Regions from separate parts of the Rossellomorea vietnamensis genome, predicted to be linked through region 1. Evidence: riboswitches for the same ligand, from Rfam matches in the RefSeq annotation. Region 1 holds a riboswitch; the other holds the start of a gene.
What was found. A riboswitch is a leader RNA that binds a small molecule or an ion and turns the genes downstream of it on or off. The one in region 1 is predicted to bind S-adenosylmethionine.

Region 1 (11,492 bases):
TGTAGGGAGTTCATTGTTTCCTTGCTTAAAGATATGTTTCAAGAAATTGTCCTCCTTATTCTTTCGTATCCAATGGTTTTAACTTCGCTTCAATCGATTCTCTTTGGGCTTCGAAATATGGTGGAAGTGATAAATTTTGTCCTAATGTATCAAAGTCCTCATCCGTTTCAAAGCCTGGACCATCTGTTGCAAGTTCGAATAGAATACCATTTGGTTCACGGAAATAGAGGGAACGGAAATAGTAGCGCTCCACAAACCCTGAGTTCGGCAGGCGGTTTTCTGTAATCCAGTTTACCCATTTTTGCAACTCAGTTTCATCTTCAACCCGGAATGCTACGTGGTGGACGCTTCCTCTTCCCGGTCTTTCCACGGGAAGATCATTTCGTTCTTCAAGATACACTTCTCCACCTGTTCCGCCTTCTCCTGTTTCAAATACCCGGATGTCTGCCTGGCCTTCTATGTCTGATGGAAAGCTTCCAGTTTCTTCAAAGCCCAGAACATCTTTGAGTACAGCTGCTGTGCTTTCCCCACGGGCGACGGTTAATGTGATAGGACCTAAACCGACAACCCCATGTTCAACTGGAACCGGACTCTTATCCCATGGCTTCCCGCCTGGTACTCCTTCATTAGTTTCATCAGATACAAGCATGAGCCGCTGACCTTCGAAATCACGGAAACGTAACGTAGATCGCCCGGTGTGATGGGATATATCATCATGATCGACACCGAGCTCTTCAAAGCGCTGTTTCCAATAAGACAGTGAGTCATCCGTCTTTACCCTTAGTGCCGTCAATGAAATACTGTTCGTTCCCTTATATGTGTTTCCTGCATGTGGAATCTCAAAGAATGTAAGGTCCGTCCCTGGATTCCCTCTTTCATCTGCATAAAACAGGTGATATACAGAGGTGTCATCTTGATTGATGGATTTTTTCACTAATCTTAATCCCAGTGTTTTTGTATAAAATTCATAGTTTTTCTTTGCATTTGCTGTTATGGCAGAAACATGATGCTGCCCTTTTAATGGTTTTAGGTTCAATTTTTTCACTCCTCAAGAGATAGTATTACCTTATAGTTCTATCATACACGATAATTATCTTTAATTCAAGATATTTTATTTCAGAGTTTCTATCACTTCATACAAAGAAAAGAAGCGCATTGAATATAAAAAAACATCCATACAAGATGTAAGGATGCTTTTTATCTGCTTGATTATATTTCATTGTTTTTGATTGTTAATGCTTGTGACAATGTTGAGGTAATGGTGAGGTGTTCGAAATTCAATCCAAGTTGAACGGCCGTTTGAGCGATTTCAGGTCGCAGTCCTGAAAGAATTGGTTTCACACCAATTAATTGAAGTGCGTCGATCAGCTGAAATATCTGATGAGCTACCATCGTATCAATTAATACGACACCGGATAAATCGATGAACAGTTGGGAAACTTCCATATCAACACATTGCTCCAAGGCATTTTCTAAAATCAGTTCCGCCCTCGAAGGATCGATGTTTCCTACAAGAGGCAATAGCGCCGTTTCTGCATTCAGGGAAATGACCGGTGAGCTTAGTTCATTTATGATTTCCTGCTGATTCTGGAGCTGCTGCTCCACAACTTCAGACTGTAACTCCACAAAACGCAACATGACCCGATCGAATGCTTCAATGATCACCTTGCTCCATAGATTGAATTGATTAAATATACCATCATCTGAATGAGAATCTGCAAATTCTTTTATAAAATCCAAGTATTGATTTCTCACCCTCATGAATTCCTTGAGGATATGATGGGTAGGTGTATTTAAATGTTCCTTATCGTTGGCCAGGTTTAAGACCCATTCATCAATATTCTTACTAAATGTTTCTCTATCTTCCGCAAACACGTTACAGAGAACGCCGTGAAAATCAAAATTTTGCTTTTTTAATTTTTCAATCACTTTCGGATCAGTGGAAGAATAAACCCCACTGGTTGCACTTTTGTCCAGCGATTCATACCATTCATCTGTCAATTGACGAGCCTTGCTCAATAAAAATGTATGTACTTCTTTGTTTCTATGCATGTATGATTCCTCCTATAATATCCATCAAAATGTTCCGTTTCCTCTTCCCCTTCTGACGTTATGAGTAGTCGGGAAATCATACTCTTTTCAAGTAGAATGTTCAAAACTATCTTATATCTCCTTCTATTATATAACACATTCATGCATCAATGTCATTCAGAGGCCACCATAGGAATAAATACAATGTGAAAAGGCAAGGAAAAAAGCGTCTCATTTTACTGAAAAAATAAAGTAAGAATAATAAGCATTTTCAAATAATATTACATTATTTTGTAAATACCCTCTACAATTCACAATATAAAGTGTATAATGGGGGTATTACCAGAGAAACAGACAGCAAGGGTATGTCTCGATATACTATTTTGATGTATAGGGATCTCCTATTAGAAACCAACCTCTAATCTTAATATGATGTCGTATTCTTACTACTTAGTCATATGTCAAAATAGTTGGGAGCTGATGAGAGAATGAGTAACAATCTGACAAGAAAGTGTATCGAAACGCTTGCTATCCAAAGTGCCTATCATTTTTGCGAGACTATCGGTCTCAAACCGAGTTTACTTAATTTGACGATGATCACAGGATTTTCTGAAGAAAAGATTCTTGAAATACTTGAAACAAAGTTTAGTAATCAAAGTGTAAAAACAGAAGATCACTCTTTCTAACTCTGTGTTTCCCCTTTATTACTCTACAAGCCGATTTCCCTTCATCTCTAACATTACGTTCTGCCATTTCCAACATATCCATAAATAGCAGTTAACTTTCAGGAATGACCATAAACAGAAAGAAAAAGGCAACTCCATTTTTTGGGAGTTGCCTTTTTGATAGGATAATCATAATACATTGAAATATCTTGCTTCCGGATGGGCGAAGACCATGGCCGTTACCGATGCTTCAGGTTCCATCATGCATCCGTCTGTTAGTTGGATCCCAATTTTTTCAGGTTCGAGAAGCTTAAACAGCTTCTTCTGATCCTCAAGCTCTGGACACGCGGGATACCCAAATGAAAAACGTTGACCTTGATAATGGGTACGGAAACGATCCTGCATCGTAAAGTCTACGGGATCAGGGAAACCCCATCTGCTTCTCATCATTTCATGAACCCTTTCAGCCAATCCTTCTGCTGTTTCCAAGGCAAGGGCCTGCAATGCATGACTTTCCAGGAACCTCCCTTCTTCTTTCAACTCCTTAGCCCACTGCCTGATTTTCACCCCGGCCGTTACGGCGAAGAATCCGACATAATCCATTTCTCCACTTTCAACCGATTTCAAGTAATCCGCTAAACACAGATGCTGATTCCCTGATTGCCTCGGAAAATGAAATCGTTCCATTTCCATTGAAGAATCTTCCGGGTGATAAATGATAACATCATCACCATCGGACTGAGCAGGAAAGAATTGATATCGTGCAGATGCATGGATCATTCCTTGCCTTTTTGCTTTTTGGAACAACTCATCCGTCACGGCTTTAAGGCTGATCGTTCGTTCGTCCCCTTCTTCCAGCAATCTTGTAATTTTCCCTTTAATGCCCAAGTGGTGACCAAGAAGCATTTGCTGATTGATATAGGGATGGATCTGATCCAATGAAAATTCCTTTATCGTATGAGGTATCAAGTCTGATGGAACATGAACCTTAACTTCCTTAGATACGGTAGAACGTGTTATCACTGCAATGGATGATGCGGCCCGACTTGACGGTTCTTCATGTACTGAGAGTAGGCTTTGTTTCTCACGGCTTTCCTCTTCCAGTTGCAGTCTTGTTTCTTCATGTTGAATTCCATTCATGATACTCAATCCATCCATTGCATCCTTGGCATAAAGGACCAGCCCTTCGTATTCCTTCCCGATTTTGTTTGTAGTGAACTTTCGGGTGAGTGCTGCTCCCCCGACGACCAGAGGGACTGAAATATCGGACTGCTTTAAATCTTGAGCCGTGATGACCATTTGTTGTGCAGACTTTACCAGGAGACCTGACAAACCTACGATGTCGGGCTTTTCTTCCCTAATGACTTGAATCAGTTCCTGCGGAGTTACTTTAATACCTAGATCAATCACTTCATACCCATTATTGCTGAGGATGATATCCACAAGATTTTTACCGATATCATGCACATCCCCCTTAACCGTAGCCAAAATCACTTTGCCCTTGGAAGAGGAACTTTCCGTTTGTTCCATATATGGTTCCAGATGAGCGACGGACGCTTTCATGACCTCGGCACTCTGTAACACCTCCGCAACAATCAGCTGATTATCATTAAATAATCTTCCAACTTCACTCATTCCGTCCATAAGCGGGCCATTGATGATATCAAGGGGAGCCTCATATTGTTCCAAAGCCATGTTTAAATCAGCTATCAACCCCTCTTTCGTGCCTTCCACTACATAATGAGCCAAACGTTCTTCTAAGGTCATTGTGTTTACTGGAGCCTTTACTTCTTTCTTTTTCCCCCTATAAAATGCTGTAAATTCAGCAAGGGATTCATCCGTCGTTTCAAATAAAAGCTTTTCAGCCATTCGGACTTCTTCCGGGGGAATAGAGGCAAAGCGCTCTAACTTTTCCGTGTTGACTATGGCATAGTCGAGTCCAGCCTTTGTACAGTGATAAAGATACACAGCATTGAGGACTTCCCTTCCCACAGGGGGAAGCCCGAATGAAACATTGCTGACGCCAAGTATATGAGGGCAATCAGGCAAGGCTTCTTTAATCTTCTTGATCCCTTCCACCGTACTATTGGCTGATCCTATATATTGCTGATCCCCCGTACCGACCGGGAATACGAGAGGGTCAAAGATGATATCTTCAGAAGCAATCCCATATTTCTCGGTTAACAATCTATGGGAACGAAGAGCAATGTCCACCTTTCGCTCCACTGACACCCCCATTCCCTTCTCATCGATCGTCCCGACCACCACTGCCGCTCCGTAGGCTTTCATCAATTTAGCGACCTTTGCAAATCTTTCTTCTCCGTCTTCCAGGTTAATTGAATTAATGATCACTTTTCCTTGAGAAAATTTCAACGCGGCCTCAAGCACCTTCTCATCCGTTGAATCGATGACAAGTGGGACCTTAACTTTCTTCACCACTTCCTGGATAAAAACATTCATGTCCTCTACTTCTTCCCGGTCTGGGTCGGCAAGGCAGATATCGATTACCTGGGCACCGTTTTTCACCTGCGCCCTTGCAATCTCAGAAGCTTCTTCTATCTTATTCTCTGCAATCAATCGTTTGAATTTACGTGAACCGATGACATTCGTCCGTTCTCCGACCAGAATCGGTCTTCTGTCTTCATCCTCATAGATGAAGGCTTCAATTCCCGACACCGCATGGGGATGAGACACATTGGGTTTTCGTGGCGGGAATCCCTTCACCACCTCTGAAAGGGCACGTATATGCTCCGGTGTCGTCCCGCAGCACCCTCCTACAAGATTCAGCCACCCTTTCTCAGCGAAACCTTTCATCTTTACACTCAGGGAATCCGCTGTCTCATTGTAGTTCCCTTCTTCATCCGGGAGACCGGCATTCGGATAACAGCTTACATAGGTAGTGGCCAAATCCGATAACGAACGGACGTGGTCACGCATGAATTCAGGTCCCGTTGCACAGTTAAGGCCAACGACCAAAGGGTTTAAATGTTCAAGGGATAAATAGAAAGATTCGATTGTTTGCCCGGCCAGTGTAGTGCCCATAGGCTCAATGGTTCCGGATAACAGAATTGGGATTTCTTTCCTTCTGGATTCAAAAGCCGTTCGAATGCCGATGTTCGCTGCTTTTACATTTAAAGCATCTTGACTCGTTTCAAGTAATAGCACATCAACTCCGCCATCGAGAAGGCCTTCTGCCTGGACACGGTAGTTATCTGCCATTTCATCAAAGCTCACTCCACCTGTCACGGATAACGTTTTCGTAGTAGGACCAAGCGATCCAGCAACGAACCTTGGCCATTCGGAAGTCGAGACATCTTCTACTGCTTTCCTGGCGATTTCAGCTGCTACTTTGTTAATTTCATATGCTTTATAACCTAAATCATATTCGTCCAGTACGATGGGGGTTGCACCAAAGGTATTTGTTTCAATCACATCAGCCCCCGCTTTCAAATATTCCAGATGGATCTGATAGATGACCTCCGGCGCTGTCAATACAAGATTTTCATTACATCCTTCAAGTTCTTCCCCTCCGAAATCCTCCGGGGATAAATTTGCTTGTTGAAGCATCGTCCCCATTGCTCCATCAAGTACGAGTATTTTCTTTCTAAGCTGCTCTTCAAACAATGTGATGGCCATAGGGAACCTCTCTTTCCGTGTTGGTTTTCTCTTGTATATGATGAATCAGTTCAACGCTCATATCATATCTTACAAAAGGTGTAATCAGATAAATGCCATTAAACAGCTGGATTGCCGTATCCAGCAAGTCTTTGGCTATCTCCATCCCGACTGCCCGAGCTTTGACGGGATCATTCCCTGCTTCCTTCATTCTTTGTCTAGTTTCTTCCGGCACATTGATTCCTGGTACTTCATGGTGAAGAAATTCTGCGTTTCTTGAACTGATCAACGGCATGATACCGATGAAGATCGGAACATCCAGATGCTTCGTCGCTTCATACACTTGGATCAGTTGTTCTTTCCCAAAGATCGGTTGAGAAATAAAATAGTCAGCTCCGGCTTTCTTTTTCTTTTCAAGCCTTTTCACAGAGGCGTCTAAATGACGGAAGTTCGGATTAAAGGCTGCCCCAACTGAAAATTGAGTCCGCTCCCGAAGTGATTTGCCGGAAAACGATATTCCCTCATTATTCTGTTTAATAAGTTCAATTAGTTCCAAGGAAGAAAGGTCATATACGGATGCAGCACCGGGAAAATCACCGATTTTGGCAGGATCACCCGTTATTGCTAATAAGTTGTGTATCCCTAATGTGTGCAAGCCCATTAAATGGGATTGAAGTCCGATCAGGTTTCGATCCCGGCAAGTGATGTGAACGAGAGGTGTAAGGTCGTATTTCGACTTTACCAGACTCCCGATTGCGTCATTACTAATCCTTGGTGATGCCAGCGGATTGTCGGCAAGGGTAAGTGCGTCGATGCCGGCTTCCTTAAGTGCTGACGCTCCCTGGAAGAACAATTTCGTGTCGAGATGCTTCGGTGGATCTAGTTCAACGATGACCGTTTTCTTTTCTCTTACTTGCTCATGCAGCAAGCTTCCACTGATGGATGGTGAAGACAACTGAACTACTTTTTTCTTTTTCACCTTTTTTTCCTTCACAGGCTCCCGGCTTTTCAATCTTGAAGCTACAGAACGAATGTGATCGGGTGTGGTTCCACAACACCCCCCAATGATTCTCGCACCCTGGAGCCTCAATTCATTGCTGATATCCCCAAAGTAATCAGGCTCAGCAGAGTAATAGAATCGACCTTCTTCATAGTTTGGGAGACTCGCGTTAGGATAGACGGATAGAAATGCCCTTTTCGGCAGGGGAACTTCCTCTAATGAATTCACCATGTGAAATGGTCCCATCCGGCAATTGATTCCGACAACATCCGCCCCCAATAATTCCAATTGTTGAAGAGCATCTTTGATTTCCATTCCATTTTGAAGGACTCCTGTTTCATGAAGGGAAACCTGAGCAATGACGGGAATATCCGCTTCACGTTTGGCAATGTTCAGCACGGTGGTCAATTCCTCGAAATCATAATAGGTTTCCAGCAGAATGCCATCAACACCCTCTAATAATAAACAGTAAAGCTGTTCCCGAAAGCTTCTTTTGATCTCTTCGACTGACACATTTTGTCTAATGCCCCTGATTCCTCCGATGGTGCCGAGAATATAAGTGTTTTTAGCGGCTGCCTTTCTTGCGAGACGCACAGCGGCTGTATTGATTTCCTTAACCGAATCCTCTAGTCCATATCTCGAAAGCTTTTGATAATTGGCCCCGTACGTATTGGTCTGTATGATATCGGCTCCTGCATCGATATACTCTTTATGCACTTTCAACACTTCATTTGGGTGAGAAAGATTCAGTTCTTCAAAGCATCTGTCCACTCCATATGAATACAACAATGTTCCGATCGCTCCATCTGCAATCAAGATTCTCTCTTTCAATGCTTCCAGCAATGGCTTCATGATCCTTCCTCCCCCTTCACAAATTGATCACGTTGCTTCGATTGATTTGTTGTATACTGTCTAAACCTTTTTGAAGATCCTTAATTAATTCATCCGCGTTTTCAAGACCAACGGATAATCGCAATAACCCATCTGTAATTCCTCTTCTCTCTCTTTCAGCCTTAGGCATGGAAGCATGTGACATTCTTGATGGATAGGATAGAATCGATTCGACCGCTCCTAAACTGACGGCGAATACGGGAATGTTTACATGTTTGATGAGTTGCTTCACTTCCTCTTCCCCTTTTAATCGGAAGGAAAGTACCGCTCCTGGACCCTCTGCCTGCCGGACTTGAATTTCACGACCGGGATGATAGCTCAATCCCGGGTAATACACTTCTTCTACTTCCTTTCTGCCTTCTAGGAAGCTTGCAATCTTATAAGCCGACTCCGATGATTCCTTCAATCGGACATGCAATGTTTTCAGCCCCCTTAAGAGCAGCCAGCAATCCTGTACCCCAAGTACTGCCCCAAACGAATTCTGCAGGAAAGCAAGTTTCCCGGCAATCTCTTCATCTCCCGTTACCGCAAGCCCTGCCAAGACGTCACTATGTCCGGCAAGAAACTTCGTCGCACTGTGCAGGACAACATCCACACCGAGACTGATTGGCCTTTGCAGCAATGGCGTCATGAATGTATTATCCAGAAATGTTAAGCAGTCATTTGCCTTGGCAAGCTTCACGACCCCTTCAATATCGGTGATATTCAATAAGGGGTTTGACGGGGTTTCCATATAAATCACCTTCGTATTGTGCTTAATTGCACAAGCCACCTCATGAAGATCTTTCATATTCACAAAGGAGTATTCTATATCAAATTTAGTAAGGACTTCCGTGATCATCCTGTAGGTCCCCCCATATACTTCCTCCGAGACGAGTACGTGATCCCCACTCGACAATAATAGAAAGCTTGTTGAGATGGCAGCCATACCGGATGAAAAGGCAAAACCCCTTACCCCGCGTTCTAATTCCGCTATCGTTTCTTCGACTGTTTCCCTTGTTGGATTCCCCGAACGGCTGTAGTCATACGTACCATACTGATCAAAATCCTGTTGATGAAAGGTTGTAGCATGATGAATCGGCGTAGAAACAGCTCCTGTCTCTTTATCAAATCCGCGGGAATGGATGAGTGACGTCTGAAGTGAAAATGGTTTTTTACTCATACGTTAACACCTCTTTTTCCAATTGTTGAAAAACATTCTCCAAGTCTTCGATCAGGTCGTCGATAAATTCTATTCCTACAGAAAACCTGAGCAATCTGTTACAGATGCCAAGTCTATTTCGTTCTTCTTCAGGAATGTCGGCATGGGTCTGGGTGGCAGGATAGGTGATAAAGCTTTCAACCCCTCCTAAACTTTCAGCAAATGTTATAACCTTCAGATGTTGGAGGAATGGGCCGACCCATTCTTCCTTGGCAATGCGAAAGGATAGCATGCCTCCTTTCCCCGGATATAAGACGTCTGCTACACAGTCATGCCTTTTAAGATACTGGGCTAATTTTCGTGCATTTTTTTCATGCTGGGCCATTCTGAGACTAAGGGTCTTCATCCCTCTTATTAAAAGCCAACAATCAAATGGGGCAAGGACTGCGCCGATTGAATTTTGAATGGTATAGATCCTTTCAGCCAAGTCCTCTGTGTTGACAACCACAACTCCAGCCAGAACGTCATTATGGCCTCCTAAGTATTTGGTAGCGCTATGGATAACCAAGTCCGCTCCCTCTTTAATCGGTTTTTGCAGAATGGGTGTATAAAAGGTATTATCGACGATCAAGAGCAATCCATTCCTCTTTGAAATGGCAGCAACCTCAGAGATACATGCTTCATTCATTAATGGATTGGTTGGTGTTTCAAGAAAAATAGCCTTCGTCCTCTTCGATATGTGTTCTTCTATAGAATGAGTATCACTTGTATCAACAAAATGAAATTTGATATTATATTGGGCTTCATACTGAACAAATAAGCGGTAGCTTCCTCCGTAAAGATCCTTCGATACAATCAATTCATCCCCATATGAGAATAAACCAAGGATTGCTTGAATGGCAGCCATTCCCGAACTGAATGCAAATCCTCTATGCCCTTCTTCCAATTGAGCCAATGTTTCTTCAAGGGTCGCCCTGGTTGGATTACCAGTTCTCGTATAATCATATCCGGTTGATTCACCGATCCCTTTATGTTCATATGCTGTCGATAGATGAATGGGCAGGCTTACGGCACCAGTCGCTGAATCCTTCCGATTGCCTGCCTGGACAAGCAATGTATCAATATGTTTTTTCAACATCCTTCTCTCCTTTTCGTCCCTAGAAAATGAAAAGGGGAAGAAACAAAAAACCTTCTTATGAAAATAAGAAGGTTTTATACGTTCGTTCTCCCTCTTATCGTCCAAGTTGACATCAACTTGCTGGAATTAGCACCATACCTGTTACTGCGGCTGGTTGCTGAGGTGTCTTCGGGCCAGTCCCTCTACCTCTCTTGATAAGAAACAATATGAAATTGTTAAAATGCTTTCTCATAACTTATAACAAAGACATAGAAATGTCAATGACAATTATGAATTATCTGAAAAACATCATGATCATTTTTTCTTTTTCAATGATACAATCCTATTTTCCTTTTAATCTCTTTCATGAATGGGATTGTTTTTTTTCGTGCTTTTGTGGCTCCATTCAGTAAGATGGCATCCAGTCTATCCCAATTGTTCAATAGGTCTTCATATTCCGACCTTGGTACTTCGATGAATGAATTCATTACGTCGAAAAGTTCTTTCTTCGCTTCCCCCCAGCCTATTCCTTGTTGAAATCTCCTTCTCATTTTTTCCGATTGATCAGTGGTTGCAAATTCTTTGTAAAGACCAAAAATGATTGAATCGTCAGGATCCTTAGGTTCTTCAGGAAGTGAAGAATCCGTTTTGATTTTATTGATCAATTTTTGAAGCTTTTTTGGTTCTTCAAATAAAGGAATGGTGTTATTATAACTTTTACTCATCTTGCGGCCGTCCAGTCCAGGTAGAACGGCCGTTTCTTCCTGGATGACGTATTCAGGGATGACAAATGTTTCTCCATATTGATTGTTAAAGCTTTCAGCTATGTCTCTGGCAATTTCCACATGCTGTATTTGATCTTTTCCGACAGGGACCAACTCGGTTTGAAAAAGGAGGATATCCGCAGCCATTAAAATGGGATACGTAAATAATCCCATATTGACTCCAGCATCAACATTTCTCCCGCTTTCTTTATTTTCTTCAACCATTGATTTATATGCGTGAGACCGGTTTAATAATCCTTTTGGTGCA
Region 2 (11,492 bases), 1.9 Mb from region 1:
GAAGTTCGTCATTTTAAACGTGAGAACCGCAAAAGAGTCTTCGCCGACAGCATTCTTGATTTCTTATTTATGTTATTTGGTATTTCAATGATCACGGGGATTTTGTTATTTGTTTTAGGATTTTGGGATTTTTACTAATCGAAGATCACTGCCATTATTTATCCTATTTTAATAGCTTGAACGCTTAACCGCCGCCATGGATTTCTATGGCTTTTTTTGTGTGTTCCGAGCTACACACCCCACATAAAAACATTATACAAATAAATCTAAATAAGTTATTTCAAGATAATAATTCACCCTATTACTTTTGTCTTACCCGCATCCTGAAAACCTTTATTACTATGATAAAATAGTTCGATTCACTAAATAAAAGCTGGTAATATTTTAATATTCAGATAATAACTTGACTTTCATTTTAAATTTTCAGATAATAATATATGTAACCGACACAAATTTTTGAGGGGGTTATCATGGATATTCTAAACAATTTAGTTACGGAAGCAAACTCCATATTATGGGGGTATATTTTAATCGGTGTACTGCTCATTTTAGGATTATACTTCACAATCGGATCTAAATTTGTTCAAATTCGCCACATAGGTGAAATGCTTCGATTATTAGGGGATAAAGATGTCGTGGAAGCAGAAGGGGAAAAGCAGATTTCTTCCTTACAGGCATTCTTTATTGGAGCAGGTACTCGAATTGGTACAGGTAATTTAGCAGGAGTAGCCATTGCCTTAGCAATTGGGGGACCTGGAGCGGTCTTCTGGATGTGGCTCGTCGCCATCCTGGGAGGAGCCAGCGCCTTTGTCGAAAGCACATTGGCACAAATTTATAAAGAAAAGGATAAGGTAGGCTTCAAAGGCGGCCCCGGCTACTATATGAAGAAACAACTGGGCAAGCCCTGGATGAGTTCGATCTTTGCGGTTACCATCATCCTTTCCTTTGGGACAACCTTTAATGCTGTCCAGAGTAATACCATCGCAACAGCCTTCAGTAATTCATTTGGCATCAATACGTTTGTCATTGGAATTGTGCTGGCCGGTTTGACTGCACTCATCATCTTTGGCGGTGTGAAACGCATAGCCAACTTTTCATCTTTCATTGTACCGATCATGGCAGGCTTTTATATTGTACTCGCTCTATTTGTCGTCATTACGAATATCACGGAAATGCCCGGCGTCATCGCCATGATTTTCAAGAGTGCCTTCGGCTTTGAACAAGTCGTCGGTGGGGGTATCGGAGCTGCAATCATGAACGGAGTAAAGCGTGGGCTATTCTCCAATGAAGCCGGAATGGGTAGTGCACCGAATGCGGCGGCTACGGCATCGGTTTCCCACCCAGTCAAGCAGGGGTTCATCCAGGCACTGGGGGTATTCTTTGATACGATTCTCGTATGTTCCGCGACGGCCTTTATCATTTTAACGTCAGACGCCTACGGTTCCGGTTTAACGGGAATCGAACTATCTCAGGCAGCCATGTCTGAACACTTTAACTCATGGGCCGGAATCTTTCTGGCGATTGCCATCTTTACCTTTGCCTTCAGTTCCATCATTGGGAGTTATTATTATGGTGAAGCCAATCTCCCATTCATTAATAAAAGCAAGACCGGCCTTATGATCTACCGCTTCATTGCACTGGGAATGGTGATCTTCGGGTCAGTCGCAAGTCTTGATATCGTCTGGAGCCTGGCTGACTTTTCAATGGCCCTGATGGCCCTTACGAACTTGGCTGCCATCGGTGTCCTGGCACCGATTGCCTTTAAAGCTTTGGACAACTATATGACGCAGCGTCGTCAAGGATTGGATCCGGTCTTCTATGCAGATGACATTCCCGGTTTAAAGAATGTCGAATGCTGGCCAAAGCGCCAAAGTGACATGCCTAAAAAAGCAGTAAATGAATAACAAACTTATACGAAAGAGCAGGAGCAGGTCCCTGCTCTTTTTTCTTGTCATTTTTTTCTATTCCATTCTCAGGTATACTATTGATAGAAAGTTAGTCAAAGGAGCCATAACATGATGAGTATCCTATCTGCTCTTCTAGGGGTATTATTTTTTCTAAACCTGATCCTTGCCGCTGTCATCATATTCCTGGAGCGGAAAGATGCGGGAGCGACCTGGGCCTGGCTGATGGTATTGTTCTTCATTCCATTTCTGGGCTTCATCCTCTATTTGGTATTCGGGCAAAACTTGAGCAGGAAAAGGTTATTTGACTGGGAGGATATGAAAAAGATCGGAATTGAAGGCTTTATTCACAATCAGATTCAATCCTTGAAGGAACATCGTTTTCCTTTTAAAAATGAAATCGCCTTTCGTTATCAGGATCTTATTTATATGCATTTGATCAATAATGAGGCTCTATTGACCCAGGATAATGAGGTCACCTACTATACACACGGAGAAGACAAGTTTGAAGCGCTATTAGAAGACATCGACGCAGCAGATGATCATATTCATATACAATATTATATTTTCAAAAAAGATCAACTAGGTAAGCGCATCTTGAAGAAGCTCACGGAAAAAGCTAAGAAAGGCGTAAAGGTCAGGGTCCTATACGATGAAATGGGGTCCCGGCGAACGAGGCGGGGATTCTTTAGGGAACTCCTCTCTGCCGGTGGTGAGGTGGAAGTGTTTTTCCCTTCGAAGATCCCCTTTATCAACCTCCGCTTAAACTATCGAAATCACAGGAAGCTTGTGATCATTGATGGAAAAGTTGGTTATGTAGGCGGATTTAATATCGGAGATGAATACCTGGGCTTGAATCCAAAGTTCGGTTATTGGCGGGATACCCACCTCAGAATCGCCGGCAGTTCTGCACTCGCCATGCAGACAAGGTTCATCCTCGATTGGAATCAGGCCAGCCGGTCCAAGAAGATCGCCTATGACCTGCGATATTTTCCCCCGCCTTCTTTCACGGGGGATGCAGGGGTTCAGATTGTCACATGCGGCCCCGACTCGGAATGGGAGCAGATAAAAAACGGCTATATCAAAATGATTTCATCAGCCAAGGAATCGATCTACATCCAGACCCCTTATTTCATTCCAGACGTCAGTCTCCTCGATTCTTTAAGGATTGCTTCTCTTACAGGGGTGGATGTCCGGATCATGATCCCGAATAAACCCGACCATCTATTTGTCTATTGGGCGACGTATTCGTATATCGGGGAGCTCCTGAAAGCCGGAGCGAAAATTTATATTTACGATAATGGATTTATACATGCCAAAACGATTGTCGTCGATGAGGTCATTTCTTCTGTCGGTACAGCCAATATCGATGTACGAAGCTTTCGATTAAACTTCGAGGTCAATGCCTTTTTATATGATCAGGCACTCTCTGAAAATCTAGGGGCTGTGTTTAGAAACGACATTGAAAAGAGCACGGAATTAACGATGGAAGACTATCATCAAAGACCTTTGACGATCAAAGTGAAGGAATCCATATCAAGGCTGTTGTCCCCCATCTTATAGAAGGGTTGATTGGAGATTGCCATGTGCGGATAGAAAAAGGCATAATAGACTTATTGTGAAAGAAAAAGAGAGGGATGAGATCATGAGTGTGCACAAAGAAATTTCCAAGCATTCCAACATGCAAAATCAGCTTGTTCAGCAATTTATGAAACTGGATGAGCAGAGAGAAAAAGCGATTGACGAAGCTGTTCAGCTTTGTTCTGAGGGAAAACCTTTTACAACGGATCACATTAATCAAGTAACAAATGAAATCAATACCCTGGCAAGACGCGGGGTCGTTCCGCAAAGAAAGCTTGTGATTACGGAAATGGTCGAGGAATATGTCGCGAGACTAAAATAAGCTGCACAACATAAATAACCCTGATACGTCTACAACCATTCTGATGGTGAGGCCGTATCAGGGGTATTTTATTTGAAGGCTGAAATTTAGGCTTTTAATGCGCTATTCCACCCATCATAAACAAATACAGGCTGTGTATCGTTTTCTGCTCGTTCTGTCACCACATAGTTTTTATGTGCTACCACCGTTTGATCATCGGGTAAATCCAGTTTCTTCGCAATTTCCCTGTCCATTTTCACGATGACGGTATTTTCTCTTAAGGTCGTGACGACACCATTGATGACATGTTTCTTTCTTTTAAATTGGATCGTATCCCCAAGGTTTGCATTCTCTTTTGAGTAAACGAATGTATTTTCCATTTTAAAGTCCCCTTTTTAGTTAAAGTGATCGTTCTCTTTTTAATTGAAAGAATTTTCTAATAATATTATTTTAACTTGTATTTATATAAATTTCAATGAATGACTTATCCTTTTTGTACCACAAATATCTAAAATCAAAACCTTTTAACGTTTTCTTTTTTTGAGCTGTACAATCAACCGGGGATTAAGCCACTTATATATACTTATACATCCTATAAGGAAAATCCTTCCTTTTATTCATTTTACATAAAAAACAGGCATCCACGGGTAGCGGATGCCTGTTTTTTAGTAAGCTAGTGCATTCTTCTTTTCTTCTTTCATTAGGACGAAGCAGAGGAAGATGCCAAGGAGTGACAGGACTGCGAAGAAGAGGTATACCGTGTAGATGGAATAGGTTTCATAGATGAAACCTCCCACGAAGGTACTGAACCAATTCCCGAGGCCATTTCCGATGGCGGAATAAACCGTGACAGCAGTAGCTGTAATATGTGCCGGCGTGATTTCTTTAATGTAGCGGAGACCCGCAGGAATGAATAATCCGATGGCAAGACCCTGCATCACTGCTGAAGAATATACCAGCCATAGACTTGGCTCTGTGAAGTAAAATAGCCAGCGGATCATGGATGCAGCACCTGCCAGTGCCGCTACGGTCAAGAGACCGAACTTATCAATCCACCCTCCCGCGATTCTCATGAACGGTACTTCTGACAGGACGGCAATCAGAAATGCGAGACCGATTCCGGCGTACGTACCACCTGAATCTTCAACGAATAATCCGAAATACACGTTATTGGCTAAATTCGGGCCGAACACCAGGAACGTGACGGCCAGGAAGATCAGAAACTTTTTCATCGTGAATAATTCCTTCATCCCGGCTTTTAGATCAAGTTTTGCTGCCGCTCTCTCTTTAGGAAAACGGAAGGATAGGAATCCCGATAGGACCAGACAGATAAAGAAAGAGTAGAAAATGATCGTCGGTCCGATGAATCCTTCCGAAAGCCTCCCCATGATGAACACGGCGATCCCGAATCCCAATGAGCCGAACAGACGAATATTACCGTAGTTATAACCGACTTTACTTGTATACTTCAAGCTGATGCTGTCGGATACGGGGATGATGGCACTTTGGAAGATCGCAACTAAAATCGCGACCACCAATAGTCCATAGTAAACATCCATGAATAAATACCCAAGCGCAAAGATCCCTGCAACTAAGGAAGTTAATCCTAACACGACGGTTGGCTTATTGGTTGTGTCACTGACCATCCCCCATATCGGCTGAAAGAAAATCATCATGATCGGGCCGACAGACATAATGGTACCGATCTGATACCCATTTAATCCCACACTTTCACTTAAATAGACACTGAGTAAAGGATATAAACTTCCAACCCCGAAGAAGGTCAATAGATAAAACCCTTGTAACGTAAAAATCTGATTTCGCACATTTCTTTCCACTACCGTATCCCCCAAGATGTTTTTTGTCTATCTTATAGTAGACCTTGACCGTTCAATTGTCTATGAATTTATACCTTTTTATGGATAAAGTCCCGCGATTTCTAAAGCATGCCTTGCTAGAGCAATCTCCCTCCGCTTTTGTTTGATCCAGCTGCTGTGGCCGGGTTCTTCGTTTTATTTCCAATAAATTACCGTTTGACTTTTTCGATTAAACCCTTTAAAGTATGGAAGTATATTTTAAATGAACTGAATAACATATCTTCTTATCCAGAGAGACGGAGGGACTGGCCCTGTGATGTCTCGGCAGCGGACTCATAATGAGTGCTGTGCCACATCCAGCAAGCGTAATGCTTGAAAGATAAGAGGAGTGTTTCGTTTGAATGAAACCTCTTCTTATGTTGGAAGAGGTTTTTTTATTTGATTTCACACGACAAAGGAGTGTTTGACATGAACCAAGAAAAAGGTAATGTACTGGCTTTATTGCCCTTGATCATATTTGTTTCACTGTTCCTTGGAGCGGGGATCCTTTCAGGAGATTTTTATGCATTCCCTGTTCTCGTATCCATCATCATTGCCGCGGTTGTTGCCCTGGCGATGAATCGTAAAGAATCGTTGACCTCTAAGGTTGAACGGTTCGCAAAAGGCGCCGGGCATCCGGATATCATGATCATGGTTTTTATCTTCCTATTAGCCGGCGCGTTTTCCGGTGTAGCAGAAAAGATGGGGGCCGTTGATTCAACCGTCAACTTTGCCCTATCCGTGCTTCCTGGTAATCTGGTCATTGTTGGATTATTCATCATCGCTGCTTTCATTTCCTTATCAATGGGGACCTCCATGGGGACGATCGCCGCACTTGCCCCGATAGGAGTGGGCATCAGCTCAGGAGCCGACATTTCCATGCCCCTTGCTATGGCCACCGTTATCGGGGGAGCGATGTTCGGGGATAACTTATCGTTCATCTCGGATACAACGATTGCAGCTGTACGCACACAGAAAACAGAAATGAAGGACAAGTTCAAGGTGAACTTCTTCATTGTATTACCGGCAGCCATCATCACCATGGTGATTCTTTTTGTCCTTACGATGGGGACTCCATCCTCCGTCGACGCAGGAAGCTTCGATTGGGTTAAAATCATTCCTTACCTTGGAGTCATCATCGGTGCCCTTGCAGGATTGAACGTATTTGTCGTCTTAATAGGCGGGATTGTGTTGGCAGGAATGATCGGATTTGCGGATGGAAGCTTCACCCCATCGAGTTACTTTGGCAGTGTAGCCGACGGGATGACAGGTATGGCAGAGATTGTGATCCTTTCCATCCTGATCGGTGGAGTCGTCGAACTCATTCGTCACAATGGCGGGATTCAAGCGATCCTTTACCATGCCACGCGTAAGATCAAATCTCCTCAAGGAGCACAGCTTGCTACAGCAGGTTTAGTCAGTTCGACGAATCTTTGCACAGCCAATAACACGATTTCCATTATCATCGCAGGACCACTGGCCAAAACGCTTAGCGATCAGTATGGCGTAGATTCCCGTAAGTCAGCCAGTATCCTCGATATTTTCTCTTGTGCCGTTCAAGGGTTGATCCCATACGGTGCACAGGCACTGTTAGTGGCGGAAGTAGCCGGCATATCACCTGTCAGCATCATCCCATATGCCTTCTACCCTGTCCTGATTGCCGTTTGCGGACTGATTGCGATTCAATTCGCCCTTCCTAAGTTCACCCGGAGATCCGTTACGGATACAGACCCGGTCCGGTCTTCTTAATCTGTTGGAAAAGAGACAAACCCGCTTGGGTTTGTCTCTTTTTGTGTTGCCACTAAAAAAGCAGATCCCGCTTTCAGGAATCTGCTCTCTTCTTATAACAAATCATTCACATGATACAGTTTGCCACTTTCAATATCGGTTTTGGTTACGAGAGTCACCAGTGCATCCCCTACCGTGTCCGGGCTGCGCAGCATCCCCTCTTCTTTGTAGCGCTGGAACGATTCAACCTCGGCAAAGGCTTCTTTGGAGGACGAGCGGATTTCCCCCTGCATATCCGTATCCATCACTCCCGGACTGAAGGCGATGACCTGATGACGGCTATGCGTATTTGAGAGCTCAAGGCTCACCGTTTCAGTCAGCATATTGACTCCCGCCTTCGTCGCACAATACGTACTCCAGCCATAAACGGGACGGCTTCCCGCTCCTGAACTGATGTTGACCATGATCATCTTCGATTCAGAGCCTTTGGCTGCTTTAAGCAATTCATTGGTGGCGATCATAGGTGATAGCAGATTGACATGCACACTCGTTTCCAATGCCTCATTTTCCACTTCACCCGACGTATTGATCGGGGTCACCACGCCGGCATTCTGAACGACATATACCGTCTCTGCTTCAGAGCCAAATACCTTTGACCCTACTTCGCGGAAAACCGCTTCTGTTTGTCCCGATTGAGATAGATCACAGGGAAAGAATTCATACGAGACTTCTTTTTCACGTGCAAGCTGTTGTAAGCTGTCATTATCCGAACGGGAAATATTGATCATGCCGATGCCTTTTTCAATAAACAGCCTGGCGACGGACTCCCCTAATCCCCTTGTTGCTCCAGTCACGATTGCGTAATCCATTCTGAATCATCTCCTTCTTACCTACTGATTATAAAGGAGAGTTTCCTTTCCTCAAAAAATTAAGCATCGAATGAACCGAATCTTTACAAATCCCTATTATATACGTCCGTGAAAAAAGGACGCCATCAAGGCATGCTTTCATCGATCAAATGATATTCGGGGATGAGATCTGACAGGGGCACGATTGATGCTTTTTTCTCATAAAGGGGGAGAAATTCTTTTAACATGGTGGCGACCTTCATGCCTGTAACCCCTACATGCCCGATCGCGATGGTCGCATCATCCCGATCCAATGCCTTTGAAAGGAGTCTCGCCTGCTTCCCAATGTGCTGGATCGTGTAGACATCATCAAAGAATAATTCGTTTTCAAGGTATGGGACGCCCAATTCCTTTGCCAGCTTCGGAATGACACTCTTTCCTGTTGTTTTACTATCCAGATAAAATAAACCCCTTTCCTTGCATATGCCGAGTACAATCCTCATGACCCGCTCATCGGCGGTGGCCTTCGAGCCCATATGATGATTGACTCCCACTGCATAAGGTACCTCTTCCAGGGCCTCCTCCACTCTCTTCTTGATTTCTTCATCGGATAGTGAGGTCGTGATGGCCCCCGGCCCGAGCCAGCTCGCTTTCCCTGACATCGGTTCCATAGGAAGATGGACGATGACCTCATGTCCATTTTTATGGGCCTTTTCCGCATCATCCTTGGTCGTTGGGAGAAAAGGCATGACCGCGATCGTCAAAGTGACAGGAAGGCTCAGAATTTCCTCTGTCCCTTTCATGTCGTTTCCTAAATCATCGATCACAATCGCGAGTTCATTCTGATGTGCCGGAAGGGGAAGGATGTTTCTTGCTGAAACGGACATAGGTATAGAAAACGTCATAAGCAAACAGATAACAAGGGTTCTCATATAGCATCACTCCTTTTTCTTTATGATGTCCATTTTAAGGAGGATATACGAATGAGGTCCGTCCCTCAAAAACCAAGCCGGGAAGCGTAAATATGCTTCCCGGCTTGGAATTCAGGAGGGACGGACCTATTGATCCCAGGCTTTGGTGGGGCGGTCTTTAGGGTAGCCGTGGGTTTGGCGATATGTTTTTCTTTCTGTTGTGAAATCCCACCAGTTATGGGTGCTTTCAGGGTGATTGGCGTGGTGGACGACACATCTGAGTGAGTCTTCTACGCATGGATCCATCCACACACCGTACTTCTTTTCTAAGTCGATGATAAGATCTTCCCCCTTCTCTCCCTTGATTTCTTCGAAGGTATAAAATCCAAGATCCTCTACAACATTGTGAGCCATATTGGGTCCAATAGAAGGGATCTGTTGGAATATGGACATGCCGACTAAGTAACGGGATCTTTCCATTGTAATGTTCAGTTTCTCCCGGAGAAGTTCAGGAGAACATTCATGTAGATCCCCGAGTCGTATCTTGGCTTTACGGAGGGCTGACCTCTCCTGATCAGTCAATGGAAGTTTTGCGCTTTTTCTGCTCACCTTTCGTCTCCTCCTTATCCTTTAAAGGTTTCCCGGCGGACAAATTGGAAGTCTTCCACCGCGGGACGATTCGTTTTCTTTTTAACTGCTTTACGTTTCACCTTGATTGGTTTGTCGTTCACCAGCACCCCGACTTTCGTTTGCTGGATTTCCTTCACTCCCTGTACAATCAGCTGCATGGCGATGATTGCGATCATGAAGGCAACGAGGGGAGCAATGACAATCCAGTACTTGCCTGTCATAAGGGAATTTTTCGTGGAACTGATCAGCCCCGACCATTCAAATGTTCCTGACTTCGGTGGATCCGGGACCAGACCGCCGGTAATGATCGTCCCTCCCAGGAAAAGATGAAATAACCCGAGATGGACGAGGATAAGAAGCGTCTGGATGAATTGCTGTCCCCATATAATAAACAACCTCGGAGCCAGGTGAGGGAAGAGATGCGTCCAAAGCAGGTGCTTGTTGCTACCTCCAAGGAGCTTCGCAGACAGGACAAAATCCTGCTTCCCTATTAATTTAAGTTCATTCCCGATTAACACAGTGGTCAACGGCAGGACTAGGATCGTTAAGACAACGGCTTCGAACACCAATCTTTCAAAGATCGAGTGATCCCACCCCAACACAGGCAGCCCCCAAAGGACCGGTCTTAATAAGAGATAAGCGATAAGACTTAAAGGAAGAAAGTGAATCGAATCCACCATCCGGTCGAGCCAGTTCTTCCTGCTTTCTTTTAAGTGAAAATGATAGGCAATACCAAGATAGAAGCCCCCGATCACCCGCAGGGAAGCAACAATCAAAGCAAACAACAGGGTATACTTGGCCCCTACAATAAGTTGATCGAGAATACTGTAACCGAAGAAATCGGATCCCAGAATCATGTCCCCAAATGGTTTATGGGGAGGGGCACTGATGATCCGCCCCTCGTCATTCTTCATAAATTGAATTTGTTTGATGGGCTCTTCTTTCAATGTCGAATAGAGAAAGCTGGCGGCAATCAAACCAAATAACACCATGAATCCGGTGGCGAACTTGCCATTATGCATATGCTGCCACCACAGCCTGCGAAGGGTTGAAAGAAAGCCCCATATCTTCCATTCCGTCCATTTTGTTTTATCCCGCTTATATTTCGTGTGATCTTCACTGCTTTCGTGATTGATCCACAGATAGACACCCTGGTACACGATGAAAAAAGGTGTGTAGATCATAATCAATGAGATCGCAATCACCATCGGCCTGAAATCCTGTATGATATAATAGGTGATTCCTCTCATGTTAAAAATGGTTTCAATGATGAATAAACTCGAAAGCATCCCCCAAATGATCAGCTTTCCATGATAGAAAAGACTTGGTGAGATATTTTTCAAAACATGTGAAAAGAGGATCCGCCCTTTCGACATCCCTTTACTTTGGGCAAATTCGATGTGAGGCTTCAATAACTCTTCTTCCATAATGAAAATGAGGATCCGGAAGAAAGAGATCATCGGTATGATCGACAGCGTGATCATCGGGGCAAGAAAGATCTTCTCCTCCCCGAACTCAGTAAAATTCATCAGTTCCACACCGAAATATTTAAATACATAGACAATCATCAGTTGGAGCATGAACGCGAACATTAAATCAGGCACCGTCTCCAGGAGATTCAATACCTTCTTAAGGGCCGAGGTGATCGGTCGGGGTAAAAAAACGGTGAAGACGGTAAGAATAAAGGCAATACCAAGCCCTATACCCAAGGCACCTCCGATAATTTGCAGTGA

Region 2: another riboswitch for S-adenosylmethionine. It lies ahead of N5C46_RS13420 (Na+/H+ antiporter NhaC family protein); the one in region 1 lies ahead of N5C46_RS04030 (methionine biosynthesis PLP-dependent protein).

What each region holds. Positions count from the first base shown of each region.
Region 1 covers NZ_CP104558.1:748,195-759,686, forward strand. The annotation lists gene N5C46_RS04000 (alpha/beta hydrolase) at 1-42, opposite strand, end outside; gene N5C46_RS04005 (ring-cleaving dioxygenase) at 56-1,036, opposite strand; gene N5C46_RS04010 (STAS domain-containing protein) at 1,210-2,052, opposite strand; gene metH (methionine synthase) at 2,886-6,332, opposite strand; gene N5C46_RS04020 (bifunctional homocysteine S-methyltransferase/methylenetetrahydrofolate reductase) at 6,313-8,163, opposite strand; gene metC (cystathionine beta-lyase) at 8,180-9,364, opposite strand; gene N5C46_RS04030 (methionine biosynthesis PLP-dependent protein) at 9,357-10,481, opposite strand; SAM riboswitch class I at 10,573-10,682, opposite strand; gene N5C46_RS04035 (tryptophan--tRNA ligase) at 10,790-11,492, opposite strand, start outside.
Region 2 covers NZ_CP104558.1:2,604,599-2,616,090, forward strand. The annotation lists gene N5C46_RS13390 (hypothetical protein) at 1-138, shown strand, start outside; gene N5C46_RS13395 (alanine/glycine:cation symporter family protein) at 471-1,904, shown strand; gene cls (cardiolipin synthase) at 2,019-3,467, shown strand; gene N5C46_RS13405 (YpbS family protein) at 3,550-3,807, shown strand; gene N5C46_RS13410 (DUF2187 family protein) at 3,894-4,166, opposite strand; gene N5C46_RS13415 (MFS transporter) at 4,452-5,624, opposite strand; SAM riboswitch class I at 5,885-5,989, shown strand; gene N5C46_RS13420 (Na+/H+ antiporter NhaC family protein) at 6,072-7,391, shown strand; gene N5C46_RS13425 ((S)-benzoin forming benzil reductase) at 7,484-8,239, opposite strand; gene N5C46_RS13430 (divergent polysaccharide deacetylase family protein) at 8,365-9,150, opposite strand; gene N5C46_RS13435 (helix-hairpin-helix domain-containing protein) at 9,277-9,738, opposite strand; gene N5C46_RS13440 (ABC transporter permease subunit) at 9,753-11,492, opposite strand, start outside.